2 linked regions of the Priestia megaterium genome follow. The protein of the gene in region 2 binds, or shares a complex with, the protein of the main gene of each other region. Links are inferred from orthologs where the notes say so. Each region holds a gene or a part of one and is shown on either strand. Other genes may lie near its edges.

Evidence for each region.
Region 1: the proteins of gcvH (region 2) and CEQ83_RS03075 are in contact, whole or in part, in a crystal structure (PDB 3A7A), measured with the Escherichia coli proteins. The link is inferred for Priestia megaterium from one-to-one orthologs.

What each region holds. Positions count from the first base shown.
Region 1 is NZ_CP023317.1:573,698-584,053, reverse strand. What follows is about bases 125-3,008. They hold CEQ83_RS03075 (lipoate--protein ligase), read right to left. Parts: upstream 2,120-3,008; coding sequence 1,130-2,119; downstream 125-1,129. Other genes in these bases: CEQ83_RS03070 (MBL fold metallo-hydrolase), read right to left, coding at 2,135-2,866; CEQ83_RS03080 (fatty acid--CoA ligase family protein), read right to left, coding at 125-960. Also shown: more of CEQ83_RS03080, read right to left, coding at 1-124; protein YhfH, read left to right, coding at 3,094-3,225; CEQ83_RS03060 (response regulator), read right to left, coding at 3,265-4,848; CEQ83_RS03055 (cache domain-containing sensor histidine kinase), read right to left, coding at 4,826-6,646; CEQ83_RS03050 (ABC transporter substrate-binding protein), read right to left, coding at 6,796-8,085; CEQ83_RS03045 (peptidoglycan D,D-transpeptidase FtsI family protein), read left to right, coding at 8,367-10,356. UniProt on the Escherichia coli protein: Catalyzes both the ATP-dependent activation of exogenously supplied lipoate to lipoyl-AMP and the transfer of the activated lipoyl onto the lipoyl domains of lipoate-dependent enzymes.
Region 2 is NZ_CP023317.1:4,724,124-4,741,011, forward strand. The notes cover bases 8,796-11,672. They hold gcvH (glycine cleavage system protein GcvH), read right to left. Parts: upstream 10,488-11,672; coding sequence 10,104-10,487; downstream 8,796-10,103. Other genes in these bases: CEQ83_RS24315 (thioredoxin family protein), read right to left, coding at 8,933-9,232; CEQ83_RS24320 (toprim domain-containing protein), read right to left, coding at 9,247-9,597; CEQ83_RS24325 (YusG family protein), read right to left, coding at 9,779-10,024; CEQ83_RS24335 (arsenate reductase family protein), read right to left, coding at 10,623-10,979; CEQ83_RS24340 (acyl-CoA dehydrogenase family protein), read right to left, coding at 11,095-11,672. In the rest of the region: Fe-S cluster assembly protein SufB, read right to left, coding at 50-1,447; Fe-S cluster assembly sulfur transfer protein SufU, read right to left, coding at 1,493-1,927; CEQ83_RS24280 (cysteine desulfurase), read right to left, coding at 1,917-3,137; Fe-S cluster assembly protein SufD, read right to left, coding at 3,137-4,444; Fe-S cluster assembly ATPase SufC, read right to left, coding at 4,462-5,247; CEQ83_RS24295 (carboxymuconolactone decarboxylase family protein), read right to left, coding at 5,486-5,851; CEQ83_RS24300 (MetQ/NlpA family ABC transporter substrate-binding protein), read right to left, coding at 5,973-6,809; CEQ83_RS24305 (methionine ABC transporter permease), read right to left, coding at 6,827-7,495; CEQ83_RS24310 (methionine ABC transporter ATP-binding protein), read right to left, coding at 7,488-8,513; more of CEQ83_RS24340, read right to left, coding at 11,673-12,879; CEQ83_RS24345 (acetyl-CoA C-acetyltransferase), read right to left, coding at 12,903-14,081; CEQ83_RS24350 (3-hydroxyacyl-CoA dehydrogenase/enoyl-CoA hydratase family protein), read right to left, coding at 14,094-16,475; CEQ83_RS24355 (YuzL family protein), read left to right, coding at 16,660-16,809. UniProt on the Escherichia coli protein: The glycine cleavage system catalyzes the degradation of glycine. The H protein shuttles the methylamine group of glycine from the P protein to the T protein.

The sequences.
Region 1 (10,356 bases), 4.2 Mb from region 2 along the record:
ACACGTCACAGGAGAAGCCTCAGATAATCCATAGCCTTCTGCTACCATGACCCCAAACTTACGTTCAAAATGGGTTAGAAGTGCCACCGGCATTGATGCCCCGCCTGATATACAAAGCCTTACCGTGTGAAAGTGCTCTTTTTTCCCTTTGTCATGCTGAAGTAAAAAATTATACATTGTCGGAACGCCAGCAAAAATAGTCGCTTGTCGATTTTGAATTAATTCAAATATAGAAGATGGACTGAATTTTGGTTCAATTAATATCGTTCCTCCATTCATTAAAGGCGCATTCAATGAAACAGTTAAACAAAATACGTGAAACATCGGCAAAGCAGCTACGACTCGGTCATTCCCATTTATACTTAAATAATCTGCTACGTCTTGAGCGTTTGAATAAATATTCTTATGCGTAAGCATAGCTCCTTTTGGTTTTCCAGTCGTTCCTGACGTATACAGAATGATGGCCACATCTTCTTCTTTTAACTCGAGAAAATCATATGTAGCTTCCCCTCTGTTTACAACTTGCGAAAACGTGTGAAAATAAGAAGGTATACTTTCCACTGTATCTGTCGTTTCACATAAGATAACGTGTTCCAAAAATGGAGTGTGTCCAATGATTTTTTTTAAAACAGGGAGAAGTAAATCAACCGCAATAACTGCTTTTACATCTCCATCCTGAAGCATGTAGCTAATTTCATCCGCTGTGTAAATAGGATTAATGGGTATAACAGTAGCTCCTACTCGAAGAGCACCGTACAATCCAATAACAAAATGAGGCGAGTTGCCGACAATTAAAGCGATATGATCTCCTTTTTTTACACCTAATTGCTTCAGACCATTAGCAAACTTAGATACCGATGCATCAAGATCTGCATAAGATGTTTCCTGATCCATAAAAACATATGCCGATTTTTGCGGAAATTGCTCAGCTGTTTTATGAAGCTGTGCTGACAAATTCATCTCATAACTTCCTCCTTTTAATAACGAATGAATGAACAACCATTCATTATTAAGTCATAATAATGGAAAAATTCTTACTTCTTCTATTCTATTATAATGTTACTGCTGTTCTATTGACAAGACTCATCTGTTTAAAAAGAAAAAAAGCCTGATGTGGCAGACTTTTTTCTTAATAGATTAATTCAACAAACTCTTCTTTTGTAATATTACCAAAATAATGTGGAATATTGATGTCCTCCAAGGCTTGTTCAATAGAAGCTTTTTCATAACGAACACCTGTTAATTTTTCCTGTACTTCCTGGACATCTCCCACTCCAAAGAAATCTCCATAGATGGTGCAAGCATCGATTTTCCCTTTATTCACTTCCAAACGAACGTCAATTTGTCCCACAGGAAAGCGGTGAGAGTGCTGTAAGTTAAATTTAGGTGATTTTCCATAGTTCCAATCCCATGACTGATAGCGCTCTTTAGAAATTTGATGAATCGTTTCCCAATCTTTTTCCGTTAGTTTATATTCTGTTATATTTTCTTCTCCCTCAAAGATATACCGAAGCAGCATTTCTCTAAATTCTTCCACCGTTACTTTCTGTTCTAAAAATTCACTGATATTCGCTACTCTATTTCGAATAGACTTAATGCCTTTGGATTCAATTTTATCTTTTTTTACTTTTAACGCTGATACCACGTTTTCAATCTCTGAATCAAAAAGAAGAGTTCCATGGCTGAACATCCTTCCTTTCGTCGAAAACTGAGCATTTCCAGAAATTTTACGTCCTTCCGCCATTAAATCATTTCGTCCGCTTAACTCAGCATTGACTCCTAATTTCTTTAACGCTTCCACGACTGGCTCGGTAAACTTTTTAAAATTATGAAAGCTATTTCCATCGTCTTTCGTAATAAAGCTGAAGTTTAAATTTCCTTTATCATGATAAACGGCACCGCCTCCAGATAGACGTCTCACTACATGAATATGCTGATCTTCAACATATTTTGTATTAATCTCCTCAATGGTGTTCTGGTTTTTTCCAATAATAATAGAAGGTTCATTAATATAAAACAGCAGATATGTCTCATTAATATCTAGATGCTTGAGCGCATATTCTTCAATTGCTAAGTTAATTCGGGGATCATAATTTTTTTGATTATCAATAAATAACATTCATTTTCCTCCTTGTTATTCCCATACGTATCCTGATTCAGCTAACGTAAGCGTACCTCCATAACGAGCAGCAGCTTCCTCTACTAGCTGTTGGTGTTCTCCGTAGTGTGGAAGGTGAGTAAGCATGAGTTGTTTGACACTTGCTTTAGAAGCAAGTGTACCGGCTTCTGTACTCGTCATGTGTCCAGCACCGCTTCCATCTTGGCTAGCATAAAAATTACATTCACAAATAAGAAGATCTGCATTTTCGGAGAAAGAAACAAATTCTTCTAAATAGCTCGAGTCCGCTGTGTACACGACGGTTTGATTGCCAGCACTTATTCTCATGGCATAACAAACGACTGGATGTTTCGTTTTCATAAATTCGATTGTAAAAGGCCCAACGTCAAGTTTTTGACTCGGATCGTACTCTACTCCTTTGGTAATTCCTTTATGAGTAAGTTTGTTGAAGCTTTCCTGATCATATGTATGTCCGTAAATAGAAAGTTCCTTAACAGCGTTCCCTAGATGAGTCTGAATGAGGCGAGCATATTGAAATACTCCGACATCAGCCACGTGGTCATGATGATAATGAGATAAAATCATCGCATCTATTTCTTCTGGTTTTGCATATTTTTGCAGCTGAGCCAATGCACCGCTTCCACAATCAACAAGCAGCTGAAATCCATCGTGCTCAACTAAATAGCTAGAAGTAGCTTCTGAAACAGCAGGATATCCTCCCCAAAAACCAATAACAGTTACTTTCATTTCAATCACCCTTTCGTACTATTTTTATTACGTTCAGTATACCCTACTTTTTTTTGAAAACTAACTGAAAGATACTCGTTTTGCCTATTTTATCGAAATAACTCATTGTTATATAACAAATAACCACTTAGAATAGCAAAATAGGCTAGATTGTTATAAAACATAATTGACATTTCACCATCTGTTATAATACAATGTTAGTAACAAAAACAACGGAGGGGATTTAAATGTTAGAAAAAATGACTGAATTTTTCAAAAGATTACCCAATAAAAAGTGCGTAGAATGCGGAAACGACATCGAGGAACAGCATGAGTGCTACGGAAACAAATGCGATCACTGCCTAGATATCATGAAATAAAAAAAGTTGAAACTGTTTTATAACAGTTTCAACTTTTTTTTATACGGTCAAACTGCGATACTCGTTTGGCGTAATGCCTTCTACTTTTTTAAACACTTTTCGAAAGTATTTATCATCATGATATCCTATCATATTCGCAATTTCATAGATTTTTAGTTCTTCATTTAGTAAAAGTGATTTGGCTTTATTCATTCTGACTTTCACCATATAATCTGAAATATTTTCTTGAAATTCTTGCTTAAACTTTCTCGAAATGTATTCACGGCTTAAATAGAAACGTTCCGATATTTCTTGAAGCTTCACATCTCGATGAAAATTTTGCTGCAAATATTGTTCGATCTCATAAATAACGTCGCGATTGTTTTGCTTGCTATACCTTTTTACTACTTTTAAAAAGCGCTTTACTTCACGCTTCTTTCTCTCTACATACTTTGCTAGCTGAAACTGCCCATCTTGGTTATAGAAAAAAGAAAGAACATATTCAGGACCGTTATTTATCGTATAAGGAATGTGATATCTTTTTAACCAATGCTGGCTTAACAGCTGATATTCCTGCTCAAAATGCAGAATTTGCTTTAATGATAGATAATTTTGTGCTTCAAAAGCTGTGATAATTTCGTTGAATACCGGCAAAAAGGCTTCAAACCTCCCTACTTGCAGCGCTTCTTCAATTTTACTGTTATAATCCATCATATTTATTAATAAAGCACTTGCTAAAACGTCTTGCTCGCCGTAGACCTTCACTTTATTTTGATCAAGAACATTGCTTAATAAAAGCGAATTTTTCGCATGTTCATAGGATTTCATTAGCTGATCAATAGAAGAGACTTTGCATCCTCTTGCAATCCGACAGCTCACCTCTAACGTACGGCGAATTGCTGTATGTAAAGTCGTCAGCAAAGAGGTGATGCGTTCAAAATCATTCCAAAATATAATGATAATTTCCCACTTATTTGATAAGTAACGGAAGGCTACCCCATTTTCTCCTGCCATCAGCATTTCATTGATTACATTTAAAATTGAAAAATAGGCTAAATCCCGATCACCTCCAAAAGAACGAATAATGGATTCATCTACACGTACAATCCCCACTTCATATTCTCTAGTCAGATGGAAACCAAACTCTTCATAGATTGATTGATTTAGCAAATAATTGTTCATTAACTGCGTCAGTTTTCGATCTCGATAAATCGGCTTCATTTCATTGATTAAACGATAGCTGCTATTATGGACTTTTCTGGACTCTTCTTCTTTCTTCCATTGAGTTACAGCTCGTACAAGCGTATCGTTTAAAATCGAAGGATCCACTGGCTTTAGAATATAATCCGTACTTCCAAAATGAATAGCTTTACGCATATAGTGGTAGTCATCATACCCTGTTACCACAATCGTTTTGCTAGAAGGTGAATTCTCTTTAATCCACTCCAACAAAGCAATTCCATCGATATTAGGCATCTTCATATCAGTAAAAATGATTTCAGGTCCGTGATCCTCAATAAGCGCAATCGCTTGCTCACCGCTATCAGCTTCTATCACATCTGTAATTTCATGCTCTTCCCACTGTCCAAGCAGCTTTATTCCTTCTCTTACATGCTCTTCATCATCCACGATTAATACTTTCATCACTATCCCTCTTTTCTTCAATTGTTGTTAGCTTTATGACAACGGTAAAATCGTGATTTTCTTGACTGCTAATTTGCATTGAAGCATGATCTCCATAGTAGATGCGAAGTCGTTCATAAATATTTTGCAACCCAATATGCTCATCTGTTTGATTATACGATTGCTGAAGTCTCGCTTTTAATTGATTCAACTCTTTCTCTCCTATCCCTTTTCCGTTATCAGAAACAGTTAGAATCAGTTCTTCTCCGTTTAACTTCGCTGAAATCAACAGCTTTCCGCTTCCTGTGCGGGTTTCGAATCCATGCTTAAAAGAATTCTCAACAAGAGGCTGCAAGATCATTTTCGGTATTCGCATAAGCTCTGCCTCTTTTTCGATATTTAACTCATACTCAAACTTTGAACCAAACCGCTGCTTCTGCAGACTCAAGAAAGCTTTTACGTGATCGACTTCTTGCTTTAAGCTAACGATATCCTCTTTCATATTCATGCTGTAACGCATAATGTGAGAAAGTGAGGTTAATAAAGAATATACTTCAACTGCTTTATGCTTAAGGGCAAGAGTTCCAATCGATTGAAATGCGTTGTATAAAAAATGCGGATTAATTTGTGACTGCAGCACTTTTAGCTGCGTTGATTTATTTTCTAACTCCAATCGGAATTTACGTTCAATTAAGTCATTAATTGTTTCCACCATAGAGGTAAAGTGCCTTCCTAAAACACCAAATTCATCGTTTCCAAGCGATTTAAACCGGACTTCAAATGATCCTTTTTCCACTTCTTTCATATTGCGAATTAATACGTTAATCGGCTGTGTAAAACGGACCGATATAAAAAGCGTCGCGATAACGAGCATACACAAAAATGGCAGGCCAATTAATACATTCATAAGTGCTGTCTTTCTCGCATCTTCATATAAAACACTGTAAGGAATTCGCTTCACAATGTATAAGTCCTCAAAAGGCTGTTTAAGCTTTTCATACATTAATACGCCTGAGAAGCTTTTATCTTCCCATTCCATGCTGTGATCCTCTTGAGACGTAAGCGCCTTTAGCCACGGGTAGTTTTCGTTTTTTCCAATAACCTTTGAATCCGAAGAATACAAAACCTTCCCTTTATTGTTCATTAAATAAAAATCTTCTGACTCTTCATTATATAAGCGCTGCGATATAGATTGAATTTGTGTCATGTTAATGTCTAAAGATAGATAAGCTAACAACTTGTCTGATGGAATTTCATCAATCCGCTGATGAAAGCTAATAACTTGATTCGGCAGTGAGTCAATTAATGTTGATAAATTATTGTAGCTATAAATTTCATGGGTAGGCTCAATGGCAAGAAATTTATGATGTTTATTTAAATAAGAATAGTAAGGCTGGGTGTAAATATCATCGTACTTCCCTCTGCTGCTCACTTTCGAATTATAAGCTGTATACGAGTCATGCCCGTTCTCAATATAAAGATGGAGCTGTTCAATCTCTGGACGAGTATTATATAAATAAAGAAGAGTGCGTGATATTTCTAGTTGATTGGCTCCTAAGTCACTTGATACGCCTTCATCTAACACTTTAATAAATGGGTGGTAGCCGTACAGCCTTTTTGTAATATTAGCAATTTCATTTAAGTAATCACTCAAATCATTGCTTCCATTTTTAATAACTTGATAGTTGGTAGAAATAAATCGATTCTTAACCGTTTCTTTTGTGTATTGATACGTAAAAATCGTTGAAATTAAAAAGGGAATAACGGTTGCGAATAAGAAAAACAAAATTAATTTCTTGCGTATGCTCCAGCCTTTCACAACTAACCTCCTTTGACTAATGTCATACATTATGACTATTATTATACATTAAAAGCGCTTTCAATTAACTATTATTTTTTCATAACTATGAATCTAACCAGCTATTTTTTCACACCAAAAAGTCCGCGTTTTCCACGCGGACTTTTTGGTTATTTTTTCATTTTTGCCCAAATTGTATCTAATTTCTTCATAAACTCTTCTTCCGTCATTTGTTTGCCTGCGTAAGACTGCATTGCTGCGCCTACTTCTTGAACCGTTCCTTCTGGATACTTAAACCAGTTCCAAGATAATGTTTTGCCTTCTTCAGAGTATTTTAAGATATCATCAGATAAAGAATCGATTCCTTTTCCATCGATGTTTTTGAACGCTGGAATGAACTTGAACTTTTCAACTAAGAATTTTTGACCTTCTTTAGAAGAAACCATCCAATTTAAGAATTCCTTCGCTGCTTTTTTATCTGCATCTGGTGCATTTTTGTTCACTACCCAGTTATTTGGAACTCCGATTGCTAATTTATCATTTTTCTTCGCATCGTTGCTGATCGGCATTGGTATAAAGCCCATTTTCATGTCCGGATTGATTTTCGTGATCATATTTACCGTCCAGTTACCTTGTTGCATCATCGCTGTTTCACCAGAAGCAAATTGAGTAACTTGTGTATTGTAATCTGTCGTTAATGGATTTTTATTTCCATACTTTAACGTTAAATCGAACAGATTCATAAATTGCTTAAACGTTTCATTGCCTTCAAATTTTGCTTTTCCTTCGTTTAGACCTTTAATAAACGCATCTGGATCATCTTGCTGCGCCATTGGAATATTAAATAAGTGGTTACCTAGCACCCACCACTCGCCGTATCCGTTAGAAAATGGCGTAATGCCTTTTGCTTTAAGCTTTTTAGAAGCTGCTTCTAATTCCGACAGCGTCTTAGGCAATTCTTTAATGCCTGCTTTTTCAAATAAATCTTTATTATAAATAAAACCATAACCTTCTAAGTTTAGCGGCTGACCATAGATTTTCCCGTCCATTGTCATCGGTTCTTTAGCGATATCATACAGATTATCTACCCACGGCTGATCAGACAAATCTTCTAATTTATCCTTCCACGTTTGCGCTTCTTGGAACCCTCCATTATTAAAGATATCAGGTTCATTTCCAGAGGCAAACTGTGCTTTTAATGCTGCACCATAGTCCGCTCCTCCGCCGACTGTTTGGATGTTAAACTTTACGTTTGGATGTTCTTTTGTATATTCATCCGTTAATTCTTTCAGCTGATCTGCAATTTCCACTTTGAACTGGAACATATCAATAACAACTTGATCACCTGAGCCTGTTGATTTACTTGCTTTTGAATCCGTACCTGAGTTTGAACATGCTGTCGCAAATAAAAGTGATGTTGCTAACACGCCAGACATTATTGAAAGCCTTTTCATTTTCATTCGTTTTGCCCCCCTTGATATCTATCTCTCTTTATTTTACCGATTCTAGGACATTTGAACAGGTAACAATATTGAACAACCGAGTGGAAAATATTGAACACCCCCCTTCAGCACCCTTCGACAGGTCTCTCTTCTTTCGCAAAAATTTCTATAAAATTTTTATCTGTTTTATTCCACCTAATAACATTTATAGACAAAATTATGTTAATATGTAGAGTGATAGATTCATAAGAAAATTTATGAATTTTTTTAACTTGTATAAACAAAGTGAAGGGGTTTACATGAAAACTAAAAAGCGCAAAAAAACACATGTCTCATTTCGAATTAACTGGCTGTTTATTGTGGTTTTCCTGCTTTTTTCTGCACTCATTTTACGATTAGGCTTCGTACAGATTGTGTACGGAGAGAACTATAAACGAGAAGTTGAAAAAACAGAAGATGAAACGGTAGATTCACCGGTTCCTCGCGGAAAGATGCTAGACCGCTATGACCGCGTTATCGTGGATAATAAACCGTTGAACGCTGTCACGTACACGCGTTTGAAGGGCGTCACTCAAGAAGACAAGCTAAAAGTAGCTAAAAAGCTTGCCACTCTTATTGATGTTCCTGTTACAACAGACGTGTTTGGCAAATCGGATAAAAAGAAAGATAAAAATACGATTAAGCTAACAGAACGCGACTTAAAAGATTATTGGATTGCAACTCATCCAAAAGCAGCAGCGAAAAAAATTACCGCAGCAGATAAGCAAAAAGTAAAAGAAGAAAAAATTTCTGAAGATGATTTGTATCCTCTTCAGCTGAAGCGCATCACTAAAAATGAACTTTTATCGGTGAAAGACGACCTTGAAGTGATTGCCATTAAAAGCAAGATGGAAGGCGGGTATGCGTTAACTGCTCAAATTATTAAAAGCGGCTTAACTGATAAAGAGCTTGCCGTTATTAGTGAGCAGCTGAGTGACTTGCCTGGCGTCGATACGACAACTTACTGGGACCGTATGTATACATACGATGACTTACTTAGCACGCTGCTTGGTAAAATCACATCGGCAGACGAAGGGTTACCAAGCGAAAACTTACAGTACTACTTGTCCCACGGCTACAGCCGAAATGACCGAGTAGGAAAAAGTTATTTAGAAAAGCAGTACGAAGACGTTCTTCGTGGTCAAAAAGCGCGCATACAAAACGTAACCGATCGCTCCGGCAACTTAGTGAGTCAAGAGACCGTTACTGAAGGTCAGCGCGGCAGTGACTTAATTTTAACGATTGATATGGAACTGCAAAAACAAGTCGAAGATGTTTTAACGAAAGCTGTACTTGAAGGCTCTGCGAGGAACCGCTTAATGGACCGAGCGTTTGCTATTATGATGGACCCACATACGGGAGACATTTTAGCAATGGGAGGAAAACAGCTTGTTACTGACAAACAAACAGGAGCACGCAAAGTTCAAGACTTCGCGCTTGGAAATCTTACAACTTCTTATGAAGTAGGTTCCGCGGTTAAAGGAGCGACCGTTCTAGCCGGACTTGACTCAGGTGCAATTCAGCCTGGTACTGTTTTTTATGACGCACCAATGAAGTTTGCTGGTACTAAACCGAAGAAATCTTCTCACAATATGGGAGCTACAGGTATCGAAAAAGCTCTCGAGCAATCTTCTAACGTTTTTATGTATAGAACAATTCTAAACATGGCTGGTGAAACTTATCGACCTGGCGGATCATTGCATATCTCGCCTTCTATTTTTAATAAAATGCGTTCATACTACAGTCAGTTTGGCCTTGGAATTCCAACGGGAATTGATTTAGAAAACGAATCAACCGGTATTCGTAACACCGTGACAAACGAACCTGGTAAAGCTCTCGACTTTGCAATTGGTCAATACGATACGTATACACCGCTTCAGCTTGTTCAATACATTTCAACAATTGCCAATGGTGGATACAGAATGAAACCTCACCTTGTGAAAGAAATTCGTGAGCCTGAACTTGACAGTGAGCTAAAAGGAAGTATACAAAGTTCCGTGGAACCACAAGTATTAAACCGTATTACAATGAATCAGTCGCAAATTGACATTGTAAAACGTGGTTTTCGTCGTGTTGTTACTGCTCAAGGTGGTACTGGACACGCCTTGTATACAAATCCAAAATACAGAAAATATAATATAGCAGGCAAGTCAGGAACAGCTGAAACCTATAATCAAGGCGTAAGCGTACGTAACTCCACTTTTGTCTCTTATGCACCTTATGACAATCCTGAAGTAGCTGTAGCAGTTG
Region 2 (16,888 bases):
ATACAAAAAAACTCGTTTGCTTAAACAGCAAACGAGTTTTTATCTATTATTAACCGATTGAACCTTCCATTTCAAATTTGATTAGACGGTTCATCTCTACTGCATATTCCATTGGAAGCTCTTTTGTAAATGGTTCAATAAAGCCCATTACAATCATTTCTGTCGCTTCTTCTTCAGAAATACCGCGGCTCATTAGATAGAATAATTGTTCTTCAGATACTTTTGATACTTTCGCTTCGTGTTCAAGTGAGATGTTGTCATTTAAAATCTCATTGTACGGAATTGTATCAGAAGTTGATTGGTTATCCATAATTAGCGTATCACACTCAATGTTCGCACGTGCACCTTCTGCTTTACGGCCAAAGTGTACGATACCGCGGTATGTTACTTTACCGCCTTGTTTTGAAATTGATTTTGATACGATCGTTGAAGATGTGTTTGGTGCTAAGTGAATCATTTTTGCACCAGCATCTTGGTGCTGTCCTTTACCAGCAAGGGCAATGGATAATGTCATACCGCGTGCGCCTTCGCCTTTTAAGATAACAGCTGGATATTTCATTGTTAACTTAGAACCGATGTTTCCATCAATCCATTCCATTGTTGCGTTTGCTTCACAAACTGCACGTTTTGTTACAAGGTTGTATACGTTGTTTGCCCAGTTTTGAATTGTTGTATAGCGGCAATACGCGTCTTTTTTGATGATGATTTCTACAACGGCACTGTGAAGAGAGTTTGTTGTATAAACAGGTGCTGTACAGCCCTCTACATAGTGGACGTGTGAGCCTTCATCAGCAATAATTAACGTACGCTCAAACTGTCCCATATTTTCAGAGTTAATACGGAAATAAGCTTGTAATGGTGTATCTACTTTTACGCCTTTTGGTACGTAAATGAATGATCCACCAGACCAAACCGCTGAGTTAAGAGCAGAGAATTTGTTATCCGTTGGCGGGATAACTTTTCCAAAATGCTCGCGGAAAATATCTTCGTTTTCTTTTAGCGCCGTATCTGTATCTTTAAATACGATACCTTGCGCTTCAAGATCTTCTTTCATATTGTGATAAACAACTTCAGATTCGTACTGAGCTGATACACCCGCAAGATATTTTTGCTCTGCTTCAGGAATACCAAGTTTATCAAACGTTTGCTTAATTTCTTCAGGAACTTCATCCCAAGAGCGTTCAGACTTCTCAGATGGTTTTACGTAGTACGTAATTTCATCAAAGTCTAAGCTTGCCATGTCTCCGCCCCACTGTGGCATTGGCATGTTGTAGAAGTGCTCTAGAGATTTCAAACGGAAGTCAAGCATCCATTGTGGTTCCTCTTTCATACGAGAAATTTCTTCTACGATTTCTTTTGTTAAACCGCGTTTAGAGCGGAAAATTGATACGTCTTTATCGGAAAATCCATATTTATAATCGCCGATTTCTGGCATTTTTTTAGCCATCTTTTATTACCCCCTACTTGATAGGATTGGGAATGAATGAAGGTCTTATTTTTGTTCGTTAAGACCTTTTTCCATCGCTTTCCACGCTAGTGTTGCACATTTAATACGCGCAGGAAATTTTGCTACACCTTGAAGTGCTTCAATATCTCCTAAATCTATACTATCATCATACTCTTTACCTTGCATCATGTCAGAGAAGATATGGGCCATTTTAAACGCTTTGTCTACTTCTTGACCTTTAATTGCTTGTGTCATCATTGAAGCTGATGACATTGAAATTGAACATCCTTCACCTTCGAACTTTGCATCCACCACTTTGCCGTCCTCTACTTTTAAAGAAAGTTCAATGCGGTCTCCGCACGTCGGGTTATTCATATGAATGTTCACAGTATCTTCATTCAATGTTCCACGATTACGCGGGTTTTTATAATGGTCCATAATTACTTGACGATAGAGAGTATCTAAATTATTAAAAGCCATTTGTAAAATACTCCTTCGTTTTTATTAATGATGACACCAATTTATCTACTTCTTCTTCCGTGTTATACAGATAGAAGCTTGCACGTGCAGTAGACGATACGTTTAAATATTTCATCAGCGGCTGCGCACAGTGATGACCTGCACGAATCGCAATTCCATCAGCGTCTACTACTGTTGCAACGTCGTGCGGATGCACATCTTCAATATTAAACGTCACAACACCCGCTCGCTCTTTCGGTCCGTAAATCGTAATTCCATCTACTTGCGATAAGCGATCCAGTGCATATTGCGCTAGCTTGTGCTCATGTGCTTGAATGTTATCTAAACCAACTTCTTCTAAGAAATCAATCGCTGCACCTAAACCAATTGCACCTGCAATGATTGGCGTACCTCCTTCAAATTTCCAAGGAAGCTCTTTCCACGTTGATTCGTATAAGTTTACGAAGTCAATCATTTCGCCGCCAAACTCGATTGGTTCCATTTTTTCAAGAAGCTCTTTCTTTCCATAAAGAGCGCCGATTCCAGTCGGTCCGCCCATTTTATGTCCAGAGAAAGCAAAGAAATCACAGTCTAAATCTTGTACATCCACCTTCATGTGAGGCGTACTTTGCGCACCATCCACAACCATTACTGCACCGTTAGCGTGTGCAATTTCTGCAATTTCTTTTACTGGGTTAATTGTACCCAATACGTTAGATACTTGCATAATCGATACAATTTTTGTGTTAGATGTAATCGTGCTTTTTACCTCTTCTAGTGAAAGTGCATGATCTTCTGTTAGTGAAATATATTTTAACGTTGCACCTGTTTCCTTGGCAACTTGCTGCCAAGGAATGATGTTACTGTGATGTTCCATATAAGTAATCACAATTTCATCACCAGGTTTAAGATTCGCACGGCCATAGCTTGCAGCTACTGTATTAAGAGCTGTCGTTGTACCGCGCGTAAAGATAATCTCTTCCGTTGATTTTGCATTAATAAACTTACGAACCTTTTCACGAGCGCCTTCGTATCCGTCTGTTGCTCTTGTACCAAGCGTGTGAACACCTCGGTGTACGTTTGAGTTATATTCTTTGTAATACTTCTCAATTGCTTCAATTACAGCAAGCGGCTTTTGTGAAGTTGCTGCACTGTCTAAATAAACGAGTGGGCTGCCATTTACCTCTTGGTCTAAAATAGGAAATTGTTTACGAATATCAGAGATATTCATTATCGAACTTTCCTCTCAATTAAATCCGTTAATTGTTTTTTAACCGTTTCGATTGGCAACTCGTTTACCACTGGTGCTAAGAACCCGTGAATAACTAGACGTTCTGCTTCTGTTTGCGGAATACCGCGGCTCATTAAGTAGTAAAGCTGAATTGGATCTACGCGTCCAACAGATGCAGCGTGTCCTGCTGTTACATCATCTTCATCAATTAGAAGAATTGGGTTTGCATCTCCACGTGCTTTTTCACTTAACATTAACACACGGGATTCTTGCTCAGCGTTTGATTTAGATGCACCGTGTTCAATTTTACCGATACCGTTAAAGATTGAAGACGCGCTTTCTTTCATAACGCCGTGTTTTAAAATGTAGCCTTCAGAATGTTTTCCGAAGTGTACGATACTTGTTGTTAAGTTTTGAGACTGCTCTCCACGTCCAACTGTTACCGTTTTTGTATCTCCATATGAACCGTCGCCCATTAGATACGTTGTATTTTCTGAAACTGTATTTCCTTCACTCATTAAGCCTAAAGCCCACTCAATGCGACCATCTTTGCCCGCTACGCCGCGGCGGTTCACATAAGTAGTTGTACCTTTAGCTAAGTAGTCAACAGCTCCAAACGTTACTTTTGCATTGCTGTTAGCGAATACTTCCGTCACGATATTGACAACACCGTGTGACTCTTCAGCAGTAGCAATGTAGTTTTCTACATATGTTACTGAGCTGTTGTCTTCAGCTACAACAATAACATGGTTGAATAAAGCTGCTTCTTCATCTTCACGGACAAATACAGCTTGAAGAGGCTCTTGTACTTCTACATTTTTAGGAACGTATACAAATACACCCCCGTTTAATAACGCTGCGTTTAATGCAGTTAAACGGTGCTCATCTACTTTAACTCCGTCTTTCATGAAGTACTTCTCAACAAGGTCGCTATGCTCTTTAGCAGCTGTTTGAATATCTGTGAAGATAACGCCTTGAGATTTTAGCTCTTCTGTTAACGTTGAGTATGCAGCTGTTTGGTCACGCTGAACATATAGATTCTTAACCGCTTCTGTATCAATCAGTGCTTTAACCACTTCTGGAAGCTCGTCTACAGATGAGATTGTGCTTGCCTGTGAAGTGTGCTTGTCAAAAGCAGTAAAGTTCCATTTCGAAATGTTTGTTTTATCTGGCTTTGGAAGTGCAAGATCTTCTGCTTTCGCAAGAGCTTGTAAGCGAAGATCTAGCAGCCAACTTGGTTCATTAGCTTCTTTTGAAAAGCTGCTGATGTACTCTTGATCAAATGGTAATTTCGTATCAATAGTCATAGAGATCCTCCTAACTCTTAAGCTTCTTGCTCTACAGTTTCGTCTTCAATACCTAATTCTTGTTTGATCCAGTCATAACCTTCTGCTTCTAGACGCTGCGCTAATTCTGGTCCGCCTGATTTTACAACACGACCTTGCATCATAACGTGAACTTTATCTGGTGTAATGTAGTTTAATAAACGTTGGTAGTGAGTGATCATTAAGCAACCAAACTCGCTGCCGCGCAGTTCATTAATACCTTTTGATACAACTTTTAACGCATCGATATCTAAACCAGAGTCGATTTCATCTAAAATTGCAATTCCTGGTTGAAGCATCATTAATTGAAGAATTTCGTTACGCTTCTTCTCACCGCCAGAGAAACCTTCGTTTAGGTAACGCTGAGCCATGTCTTGATCCATTTCTAAGAAATCCATGTTTTTGTCTAATTGACGGATGAATTTCATTAGTGAAATTTCTTCGCCTTCTTCACGACGAGCATTAATTGCTGAACGTAGGAAGTCTGCGTTTGTTACCCCGCTGATTTCACTTGGATATTGCATCGCTAGGAATAGACCTGCACGAGCGCGCTCATCTACTTCCATCTCAAGTACATCTTCGCCGTCTAGCGTGATGCTTCCTTGTGTAACCTCGTATTTAGGATGTCCCATGATTGCTGAAGATAATGTTGATTTACCAGTACCGTTTGGTCCCATGATTGCATGGATTTCGCCGCCCTTAACTTCTAAATTAACACCTTTTAAAATTTCTTTACCTTCAATTGCAACATGAAGATCTTTAATTGTTAAAGTTGACCCTGCCATATTAAAACCTCCAGTTATAGACGTATATAGTAAAAAACGATATACCTATATCTTTTTAATTATTCTCATTTTATTCTCATTACAATCTTATAACAAATGAAAACTTATAGCAACCTTTTGACCCAAAAGGTTTTAAACCATTATGTACGTTTTTTAAGACTAAATCCACTCATAAAAAAGTTGCCTTAAAAGACTCGATAGAGCCTTCTAAGACAAGCTTTTTACCCGCTTTATTTACTTAGTGCGTGTGGCTAGTCAGTTCTGAAACACACTCTTGGACAAGCGTAACGGACTGACTCATCGCTGCGCCTCCGCCAAATGCCGCTGATACTCCGCATGCTTCTAAAATTTCTTGCTCAGTTGCACCTTGATCAATGCAGCCTTTTGTATGATAAATCATACAGTACTCGTCTTGAGCTACTACGCTGATTCCTAGCGCGATTAACTGCTTTTCTTTTTTAGAAAGAGAACCTTCTCCAAAACATGCTTCAGTAAACGCATTAAACGTTTTTGTTACTTCCGGCAATTTTTCGCTAAATTTCCCAACACCCATTTTATAATCATGAAGTGCTTGCTCAGTTGAATGACGTGCTTCTTGCTGCATAACGTCAGCTCCCATCATCAGTAAAGTTTTCACGGTTAGTATGCGTGAGAAAAATAAGAGTTATTCGTTTTGATGCATACAAAAAAGCACTTGCCCAGAGTGGGCAAGCGCTTTTCTTCTATTATTTATTTACCGGCAATACTCCGCCTTTGTATTTTTCTTTAATGTAGTCTTGAATTTCTTTAGAGTGAAGAACTTTTACTAAAGCTTTCACTGTATCTTTATTTTCGTCACCTTTGTGAACCGTAATGATGTTTGCATATGGGTTATTTTCTTTGCTTTCCACTGCGATTGGATCTTTTACTGGATCTAAACCAGCATCGATAGCATAGTTAGCATTGATAACAACAGCGTCACCTTCATTGTTTTTGTACATTTGAGGTAACAATCCGCCTTCAACATCGGCTTTAAATTTTAAATTCTTAGGGTTTTCTACAATATCTTTAATTTGTGCGTCTGTTTTCTTTACGCCTGGTTTTAATTTGATCACGCCAGCTTTTTCAAAAATCGATAAAATACGTCCTTGCTCTGCTACTGCATCACGCATAATAACTGTGCCGTTTTTCGGAAGATCTTTTAAGCTTTTGTATTTTTTAGAGTAGATACCAATTGGTTCAATGTGAATGGCACCGGCACTTACGAAATCATACCCTTTTTCACCTTTATGATCTTTTAGCACTGAATTCATATAAGGAACGTGCTGGAAGTAGTTTGCATCAATTTCATTGTTTGCAAGAGCTGTGTTCGGTAAGATGTAATCTTGGAATTTTTTAATCTCTAAATCAATTCCTTGTTTTTCCAAAATAGGTTTTGCTTGTTCTAAAATTTCAGCATGAGGCGTATTAGATGCACCCACGACAATTTTTTTTTCATCTTTTGATCCATTGTTAGATCCACACGCCGCTAATCCTACTACTAGCGCAGATGTTAATGCTAAAGCTGAAAGCCATTTTTTCATAATAAATAATCCTCCCTTTATCTTTTATCAATTTTTGCAGTAATCGCATCTCCAATAAGTTGGATAATAAATACAATAATCAAAATTAAGATCGTAGCGGCTAGCGTTACGTCATTATGGCTGCGCTGGAATCCTTCTAAATATGCAAGGTTTCCAAGACCTCCAGCTCCAATCACACCCGCCATTGCCGTATAGCCGACTAACGCAATGGTTGTTACTGTCAAACCGGAAATCAAAGCTGGCAGCGATTCAGGTAACAGCACTTTAAAGATAATAGTGCTTGTTGTGGCTCCCATTGATTTAGCAGCTTCAATAACACCTTTATCAATTTCACGCAGACCAATTTCTACAAGACGCGCATAAAATGGTGCTGCTCCAACAATTAAAGCCGGTAACGCTGCATTAGCGCCTAAAATACTTCCTACCAATGCTTTGGTAAATGGAATCAGTAAAACAATTAAAATAATGAATGGAATGGAACGAAAGATATTTACAACCGCCGACACAATGGCATATAAAGGTTTGTTTTGCCAAAGCTGTCCTTTGGACGTTAAAAATAAAAGCAAGCCCAATAAAATACCTAGAACAAATGTGGCTACAACTGAAATAGCCGTCATATATAGTGTTTCATTTGTCGCTTGAATAAAATCATCTAAAATAACGTTTGGAAATAGTTTCTCAAGCATTTGTCATTACCTCCACTTCTACCTGCTGCTCATGAATGTATGCAATGACTTTTTTAACTTCTGTTAATTCTCCGTCTAAATGAACGAACAACGTCCCGTATGAACCTGTTTGTGTATGAGAAATCTTTCCTTGCAAAATATTAATCGTTACATCAAACTGTTTTAAAATCGTTGTAATGAGCGGTTGCTCTGCTTTTCCGCCAACAAACGTCAGCTGAATAATTTGCCCGCTTGGATACAGCTCTTTTACTTGTTCAATCGTTTCAAACGTTTCCTCTGGTTCAGAAATCTGTTGAACGAATCGTTTTGTAATCGGCTGCTTAGGTTTTCTGAATACTTCTAGCACTTGTCCTTCTTCTACTACTGCCCCATTTTCCATAACGGCTACTCGATGACAAATTTTACGAATGACGTGCATTTCATGAGTAATCAATACAATGGTTAACCCTAGCTTCTCATTAATATCTACTAACAGATCTAAAATAGAATCTGTGGTTTGAGGATCAAGCGCTGATGTTGCTTCATCACAAAGCAATACTTTTGGATTGTTCGCTAGCGCTCGAGCAATCCCAACACGCTGCTTTTGTCCGCCGCTAAGCTGTGATGGATAAGCATCTTCACGCCCTTCAAGCCCGACTAGCTTAATAAGTTCGTCTACTCGTTTCATTCTTTTTTCTTTTGAAATCCCTGCTATTTCTAACGGAAAGGCAATATTTTCTCGTACCGTACGCGACCACAAGATATTAAAGTGCTGAAATACCATACTAATTTCTTGTCTAGCTTTTCTGAGTTTTCCGCCTTTAATTTTTCCAATATCATTACCTGCTACTTCGACCGTTCCTGTCGTTGGTGTTTCTAATCCGTTTAGCAAGCGAATCAAAGAACTTTTCCCCGCTCCGCTATAACCAATAATTCCGTAAATTTCACCTTGGTTAACGGTTAGATTCACATTATCAACAGCTGTTACTTGACCGCTTTTGGCCTGATAAATTTTTGTAACGTCTGTTAATGTAATCATATTTCTTCACCTTCTTTAATAAAAACTTAATTATGTTAGGTTGCCCTATAGGATGAAAAAGCCGTAAAACAATTTTCCCCATTAAAAAAGCCTCTCTGCGCATGACAGAAAGGCTCGATATTTAATCCTTTCTCTCATCTTTCAAAGCGCATAGCTTTGCAGGAATTGGCACCATTTCAGTTAGTCTGACGGTTGCCGGGTTTCACAGGGCTCAGTCCCTCCACCTCTCTTGATAAGAGTTCGCAACAATTATTTTGTTTTTGGGAAATATTCATTCATTTATGAACATTCATGAGTGTGATTTTAGCATGTGTCAGATAGGCTGTCAACAGATTTTGTTCTTGGGATAATATCCCAAGATTTCAACAGCCCCAACGGTTCGCTCTCTTTCCATTTCTTCATTTTAAACAAACGTTTGATTATCGAAGCTCCTCGAGTACGTGCTCGATGGAATGAAACGCGTAGAGTTTTTTTACCATTTCACCATTTTCCACTTCAATCAAACAAGGTACGCTTTCAATAGAAAATAATTCTGCTTTTGAAGGCATATAATTTAAATTGCTCATTCCGATGGTTACATCCGGCAGCATCGCTTCTGCCACGGTTAACATTTTTTTTGCCAGCTGACATGTCCCGCAAAAAGGCGTATGGAAAAAGATAAAGGCTCTTTCTCCTTCTTTTAACTGATCATCCAGCTGTTTTTCGCTCCATTCTTGCATGTTGCTCATTCCTTTTATGTTAAAAATTCTGCATTAACATCGATATTGGCACTCAGCAATACTGTTGCTATGTGATGTCTAGGGGCGGCAGCAACTTCTCGGTACATTTTATCAATATATAGATGCTCTGCTTCCGGAAGCTCTCGTTTAAATTGTTTTCTCAGCTTATTCCCTGAATCATCAGAGTCAACGAGTATGTATACCTCTTTGTTAAACGTACAGTCAATAATTTCATCCAGCTTTGATAAACTAATCGTACCGTTTGTACAAATAATTTCAATTGGTTCTCGAATGATATCTTGAATACGCTTTTTATCTGACTTTCCTTCGACAATAATTACTTTTTCAATTTCAATTAGCCCCATTTTCATCACCCATAATCGTCAGTTGTATAGTAACATCATTTCTTTATGCTATACAATATTCGTTAATGTATCACAGTTCACCTGTTTTTTAAAAGAAATTTGCAAGAAAGAACTCTTTTAAAAGGCAGTTTAGGCCATATTATCTCTATAAAACAAGAAAAACAGCGGCAGTTGCCACTGTTTAGCACCATCCTGCTTCTTCATCGCAGTCTGTATATTTTTGCGTTTCACCTTGTTTTTGTACGTCCGCGTATTGATAGAACTTATTATTTTCTTGCGAATATCCTTCTTCAAAGCGGTATTCATTGCCGCTTGTTCCGTAGCTAACTTCACCAATTGGCTGCTTATCAACGTATAATTTCATACCGCCGTCATGAAATTTAGCTGTAACGCGATCTGTAACGTCCATTTTTTGTTTTTCAAACATAAAAAGACACTCCTTTAGCTTGTTTACTAATAGAGTGTCCAGTCAAAAACTTTTCATAAAGACAATTTATGGAGGAATATTATCCTTCGTTTGTCATTTCTTCGTATTGCTCTGCTGTCATCAGCTTGTCTACTTGAGAAGCATCAGATGGTTTGATTGTAATCATCCATGCTTCTTCGTATGGAGATTCATTAACAAGTTCAGGACTATCGCCTAAGTTGTCGTTTACTGCTACAACTTCACCGCTAATTGGTGCGTAAAGCTCAGAAACTGTTTTTACTGATTCAACGCTACCAAACGGCTCGTCAGCTTCTACTGTTGCTCCTACTTCTGGCAGTTCAACGAATACGATGTCTCCAAGCTCAGCTTGAGCGAAATGTGTAATACCTACGCGGACAACGTCTCCTTCTGTTTTTACCCATTCATGCTCTTCAGAATAACGCAAATCTTTTGGTGTACTCATCTTAATCCCTCCAAAATATGTATCGTAATTTGTTTATATAAAAAGCGCCTTCAACGTGGAGAACACTTTCTACAACCTAAAATAACTTCCTATTAACAGTGTAACGTAAAAGGTAAAAATTTTCTATTTGAAAACTTACTTCCACACGTCCTCAAACTGCTCTTCTTTGAAACCAAGCGTTACTTTTTGTCCATCTGTTAGCAGCGGACGCTTAATTAACATGCCATCTGACGCAAGAATAGACAGAAGTTCGTCTTCACTCGCACTGCTTACTTTATCTTTAAGACCTAACTCGCGATATTTTTTACCGCTTGTATTAAAGAATTTTTTTAATTCTAGGCCGCTGTTCTGATAGTAAGCTTGCAGCTGCTCTTTTGTTGGCGGATTTTCTACAATATGAATTTCTTCATATGCTACTCCGTTATCATCGAGCCACTTCTTTGCTTTTCGGCACGTACCGCACTTTGGATATGAATAAAAAAATAATGACATTTCGTCAACCACCCTTTATTTTAAGCTTTTTTCGTATTTTAACACATCCTTTATCATTTACCTAGATAGAGGCTTCTTAAACAAAAAGGAGCTCGCAAAACGAGCTCCTTTTTCCTTAAACTGTGAACTTCTCTACTTCTAGAAGCGTTTTTGCAACCTCGCGCTTTACGCTAATTACATTGATTGGTGTATAGCGAGTTAATTTGCGAAGAGACGAAAGCATGACTCTAAGCGTATCACCTTGTTCAACGCCAATTAACGTTTCTTTTGCATCTGCTTCGATTCGATTAAATGCTTCTTGGCAGAATACTTGCGTGTATTTTAATTTTAAGCTGTTTTGATCTACTCCTGTTTTGGAAATGGCTTTTTCAGTACGTAAAACAGTAGATTCCATTGCATATACGTTACTAATCATATCAGAAATATTAACGAGAATTTCTTGTTCTTTTTCTAATTCTTTGCCATACTTTTGTGCAGCTAATCCCAAAAGCAAGAGCGCAATTTTCTTCCCGTTTTGCACAAGCATTTTTTCTTGATCTAACGGCTCATTTCCTACTTCCTGCGGCATAAGCATCATCAATTCTTCTTGAAGCGTTTGTGCTTTTTGAAGCAGTGGAAGCTCTCCTTTTAACGCTTTGCGTAAATATGTGCCTGGTACTAAAAGACGGTTAATCTCATTTGTTCCCTCAAAAATACGATTAATGCGAGAATCGCGATACAGACGCTCAATTTCATACTCGCTCATAAAACCGTAGCCTCCATGAAGCTGCACGCCTTCATCTACAATGTAGTCAAGAGCTTCCGTGGCAAACACTTTATTTAATGAACATTCGATAGCATATTCAGCAATGGAAGCAGCAATTTGTTTTCCGTCTTTTTGCTGTTCTTCTGAAAGCTGGCCCATATGGTCTTCAAAAAGTCCTACCGTACGATATACGGAGCTTTCAGTTGCATACAATTTAGAAGCCATTGTGGCTAACTTTTCTTGTGTTAATGAGAATTTAGCAATTGGCGTTTTAAACTGCTGACGCTGGTTAACGTATTGAGACGTAATTTCTAACGCACGTTTCCCTGCTCCAACTGCTCCAACTCCAAGCTTATAGCGCCCAATATTTAAAATGTTAAAGGCAATCACATGGCCTTTTCCAATTTCACCTAGCACGTTTTCTTTTGGAACAAGCGCATCTTCAAGAATCAACGTTCTGGTTGATGAGCTTTTGATTCCCATTTTCTTCTCTTCCGGGCCAACCGAAACGCCTGGAAATTCGCGCTCAACGATAAAAGCAGAAAATTTATCGCCGTCAATTTTTGCGTACACCACGAATACATCAGCAAATCCAGCATTCGTAATCCACTGCTTTTCTCCATTTAACACATAGTGTGTACCTTCTGCGTTAAGGCGAGCTGTTGTTCGAGCACCGAGAGCATCCGAACCAGAACCCGGTTCAGTCAGCGCATAAGCCGCTATTTTTTCCCCTACCGCTAAAGCAGGTAAATATGCTTGTTTTTGCTCTTCTGTTCCAAATAAGACGATTGGCAATGACCCAATTCCTACATGAGCACCATGAGTGATGGAAAATCCGCCTGCTCGAGACATTTTTTCAGCAATTAAAGCCGAGGTAATCTTATCTAAACCAAGCCCACCGTATTCTTCCGGTACATCTGCACCAAGCAAGCCTAATTCACCAGCTTGTTTTAATAGCTTTACAGAACGGTCAAACTCATGCTTTTCTAAATATTCCACTTGCGGAAGGACTTCGTTTTCTACAAATTCATCTGTCGTCTTGGCAATCATCTTTTGTTCAGATGTATAATCCTCCGGTGTGTAGACGCGGCTTGCATCGCCTTCTTCAATTAAAAAACTTCCACCTTTAATCATTTGTTTTGTTTTATTTGACATGTTCATATCCCCCTTTGAAATGATTATGCTAACAATTCAAATACACCAGCAGCTCCCATTCCTCCACCAATACACATGGTGACAATTCCAAACTGCTCATTTCGACGCTGCATTTCGTGCATTAAGCTAAGAGTCAGCTTAGCTCCAGTACAGCCTAATGGATGACCTAAGGCAATAGCGCCTCCGTTTACATTTACTTTATCTTCATTAATATTTAATTCACGAATAACGCCAAGTGCTTGAGAAGCAAATGCTTCATTTAATTCAAACAATCCGATATCAGAAAGCTCCAGCCCTGCTAGTTTAAGAGCTTTAGGGATGGCAGCTACCGGGCCAATCCCCATTACTTCAGGCGGAACTCCTCCAACTGCAAATGAGCGAAACTTAAGCAAAGGCTTTAAGCCTTCTGCTTCAGCTTGTTCTTTATCCATTAGAAAAACGGATGCAGCTCCGTCACTTGTCTGCGAAGAGTTTCCAGCTGTGACGGATCCTTTAATCGAAAAGGCTGGACGAAGTTTCCCTAATACGTCCGCAGTTGTGCCAGGACGAACTCCTTCATCTTGAGAGAACATCAGCTTTTGTTCACGTAGCTTATTGTTTTCATCGATTTTCCGAAGCGTCACTTCCACGGGAACAATTTCGTCGTTAAACTTCCCTTCTTGAAGTGCTTTTGCTGCTTTTTGATGGCTGCGTACGGCAAATGCATCCTGGTCTTCACGTGAAATGCCGTATTTCATCGCCACTTGTTCTGCTGTATGTCCCATGCCCATATAATACTCCGGCGCATTTTCAACCAGCTGAACATTCGGACGCGCTACGTTTCCAAACATTGGAACAAAACTCATTGATTCTGCTCCTCCAGCTAACACTGCTTTGGCTTGCCCTAGCATAATTCGTTCTGCACCGTAGGCAATACTTTGCAAACCTGATGAACAATAACGATTAATCGTTATTGCTGGCACCGTATAAGGCAAACCTGCAAGAGCGCCAATATTTCGAGCCATATTCAAACCTTGTTCTGCCTCAGGCATCGCACAACCAATAATTAAATCATCAATCGGTCCTTCGTATCCGCCTGCTCGGCGAAGAGTTTCTTTAACCGCAATAGCTCCCAAATCATCAGGTCTAACACTTGCCAATGAACCTTTTTTTGCTTTTCCGACCGGTGTCCTAGCACCTGCTACAATAACTGCTTCTCTCATTTTTTCTCCCCCTTAATTGCGCAGTGGCTTTCCTTTAACTAACATGTGCTGCATACGTTCTTGAGACTTCGCTTCTCCAACAAGGCTTAAAAATGCTTCTCTCTCTAAATCAAGCAAATACTCTTCATCCACTTCGGAACCAAACGCTACGCGTCCTCCAGCTAATACAAATGCTAACTTACTAGCAATTTTGTAATCATGTTCTGATATATATCCTGAATATTTCATGGATTGAGCTCCTAGCAGCAACGTTGCATATCCTGTTTCTCCAACGACAGGAACTTTAGTTTTTACAGGCGGTTTATAGCCCGTGTCGTGTAAAGCAAGGACTGAGTTCTTTGCATCATTCAGCAAGTGATCTCCGTTTACACTGATAGCATCATGGAGGTTTAAAAAGTTTAGCTGCCTAGCTTCTGCAGCAGAAGTAGATACTTTTGCAGTAGCAATTGTTTCAAATGTTTTATTGGCAATTTGCTGAAGATCGAGCGTTACACCGTTCGGTAAACCATTTAGCTGTTTGATATAAAGCTCCTTGTTACCTCCTCCGCCAGGAATTAACCCGACTCCTACTTCTACAAGGCCCATGTAAGTTTCAGCAGAAGCTTGGATTTTAGCTGACGGTAAGCAAATTTCTGCTCCGCCTCCAAGAGTCATCGCAAATGGAGCTGCAACAACCGGCTTTTCGTTATATTTCACCTTCATCATTGCCTGTTGAAATTGTTTAATGACAAGCTCAACTTCAAAATAATTGTCATCTTGTGCTTCCATCAAAATCATAGCTAAGTTAGCGCCAACGCAGAAATTTTTTCCTTGGTTTCCTATGACCATCCCCTTATAATTCTTGTTCACTTCTTCAAGAGACTGATTCAATAAGCTGATAATATCTAGCCCAATCGCATTGTTAGGAGAAGTAAACTGCAGGCATGCCACATCATCTCCTAAATCAATTAAGCTCGCTCCGCTGTTTTCTAAAATGACATTATTTTGAGAGCGTAAAGATGACAGGTGGATCACCTTTTTATTTTCTTTTACTGCTTTATACTCATCCTCTTCGTAGTAAAGCGTTTGACCTTCCATTTCTTTATAAAAGCTTGTAAATCCATTTTCCTGCATTTGTTTTACCCACTGCGGGATGGCTAAGCCAGACTGCTCCATCTTCTCAATTGATTTTTCTAAACCAATTGCATCCCACGTTTCAAAAGGACCCATTTTCCAGCCAAATCCCCACTTCATAGCTTGATCAATGGCGACGATATCGTCGGCGATTTCATTTTTCAACTGTGCTGCATACACAAGAACGGGGCTGATAATGTTCCAAAGAAGCTGTCCAGCACGATCATCAGAATATATAAGCGCTTTCATTTTGTTTTGCAGCCCTTTTGCCTGCTTACTTAATTCGGTAGAAGCTGTTTTTAACTTCTTTCTTTCGACGTATTGAAGTGTATTAGGATCAAGTTCTAAAATTTCCTTGCCTTTCTTTAAAAAGAAGCCTTGCCCCGACTTGCTTCCCAGCCAGCCATTTTCCTGCATTTGTTTCATAAATAAAGGCACGTCGAATACCTCTTTTTCTTTGCCTTCCACTTTGTCAAACACATTGTTGGCCACATGAATAAATGTGTCTAGTCCCACTACGTCTAACGTTCGAAACGTTGCGCTTTTTGGTCTTCCAATTAAGGGACCCGTCACAGAGTCAACTTCTCCCACGCTGTAATTACCTTTTAACATTTCTTGAACGGTCACAAGTAAACCGTACGTACCGATACGGTTGGCGATAAAGTTAGGCGTATCTTTTGCAATAACTACTCCTTTACCCAATACATCTTCACCAAACGTTTTCATATATTCAACAATTTCTGATTTTGTGTCATGAGTTGGAATAATTTCTAATAACTTTAAATAACGAGGTGGATTAAAAAAGTGCGTTCCTAAGAAATGCGCTTTAAAATCTTCTGAGCGTCCTTTAGCCATTTCGTGGATCGATATTCCTGAAGTATTTGAACTTACAATACTTCCTTTTTTTCGTACGCCGTCAATTTTTTCAAACAACTGCTGTTTAATATCAAGGCGTTCCACTACTACTTCAATGATCCAATCGCAGTCGCTTAACTGCTGTAAATGATCTTCAAGGTTTCCCGGCGTAATTAACGATAGTGACGACTTCGACGTTAAAGGTGCCGGTTTTTGCTTCGTTAATTTAGCTAAAGCAGTTGTGCTCAACCGATTTCTGACTTGCCTATCTTCAAGCGTTAGCTGTTTTTTTTTCTCGTCTGGTGTTAATGAAGCTGGAACCACATCTAGCAAAAGCGTTGGAATTCCTACATTCGCTAAATGAGCTGCAATTCCAGAGCCCATAACTCCTGAACCTAAAACGGCGGCTTTTTTTATGTTCATAATTATCCCCACATCCCCTTTGATATATTGAATGAATGGTCATTCATTTTATGTGTAAAAAAAGAGAGTCACTGTTAATCTCTGTTTTTACTATAAAGCATTTTTTAAATTTTCGCAATATATTCACAATATTATCTCTAACTATTTTTAATGTGTTTGGTTATCTTAATACACAGGAGGTGATTTTGTGAGTAAATTAAAGAAAGATCCATCTTCAGCAGGCGTAAGCGCAGCAAGCGTTAAAGGAAATGCTGGACCGGTTAATGAACCGCACGGACGCGGCAAAAAGACATCTCAAAACCAGCAGTACACAAAGCATAATACACAAGGACATTAACCTCAAAATCGAACATGAGTAATCGAATCATGTTCGATTTTTGACTATTTCTTATTCTGTCATCACGACCATTTCATGG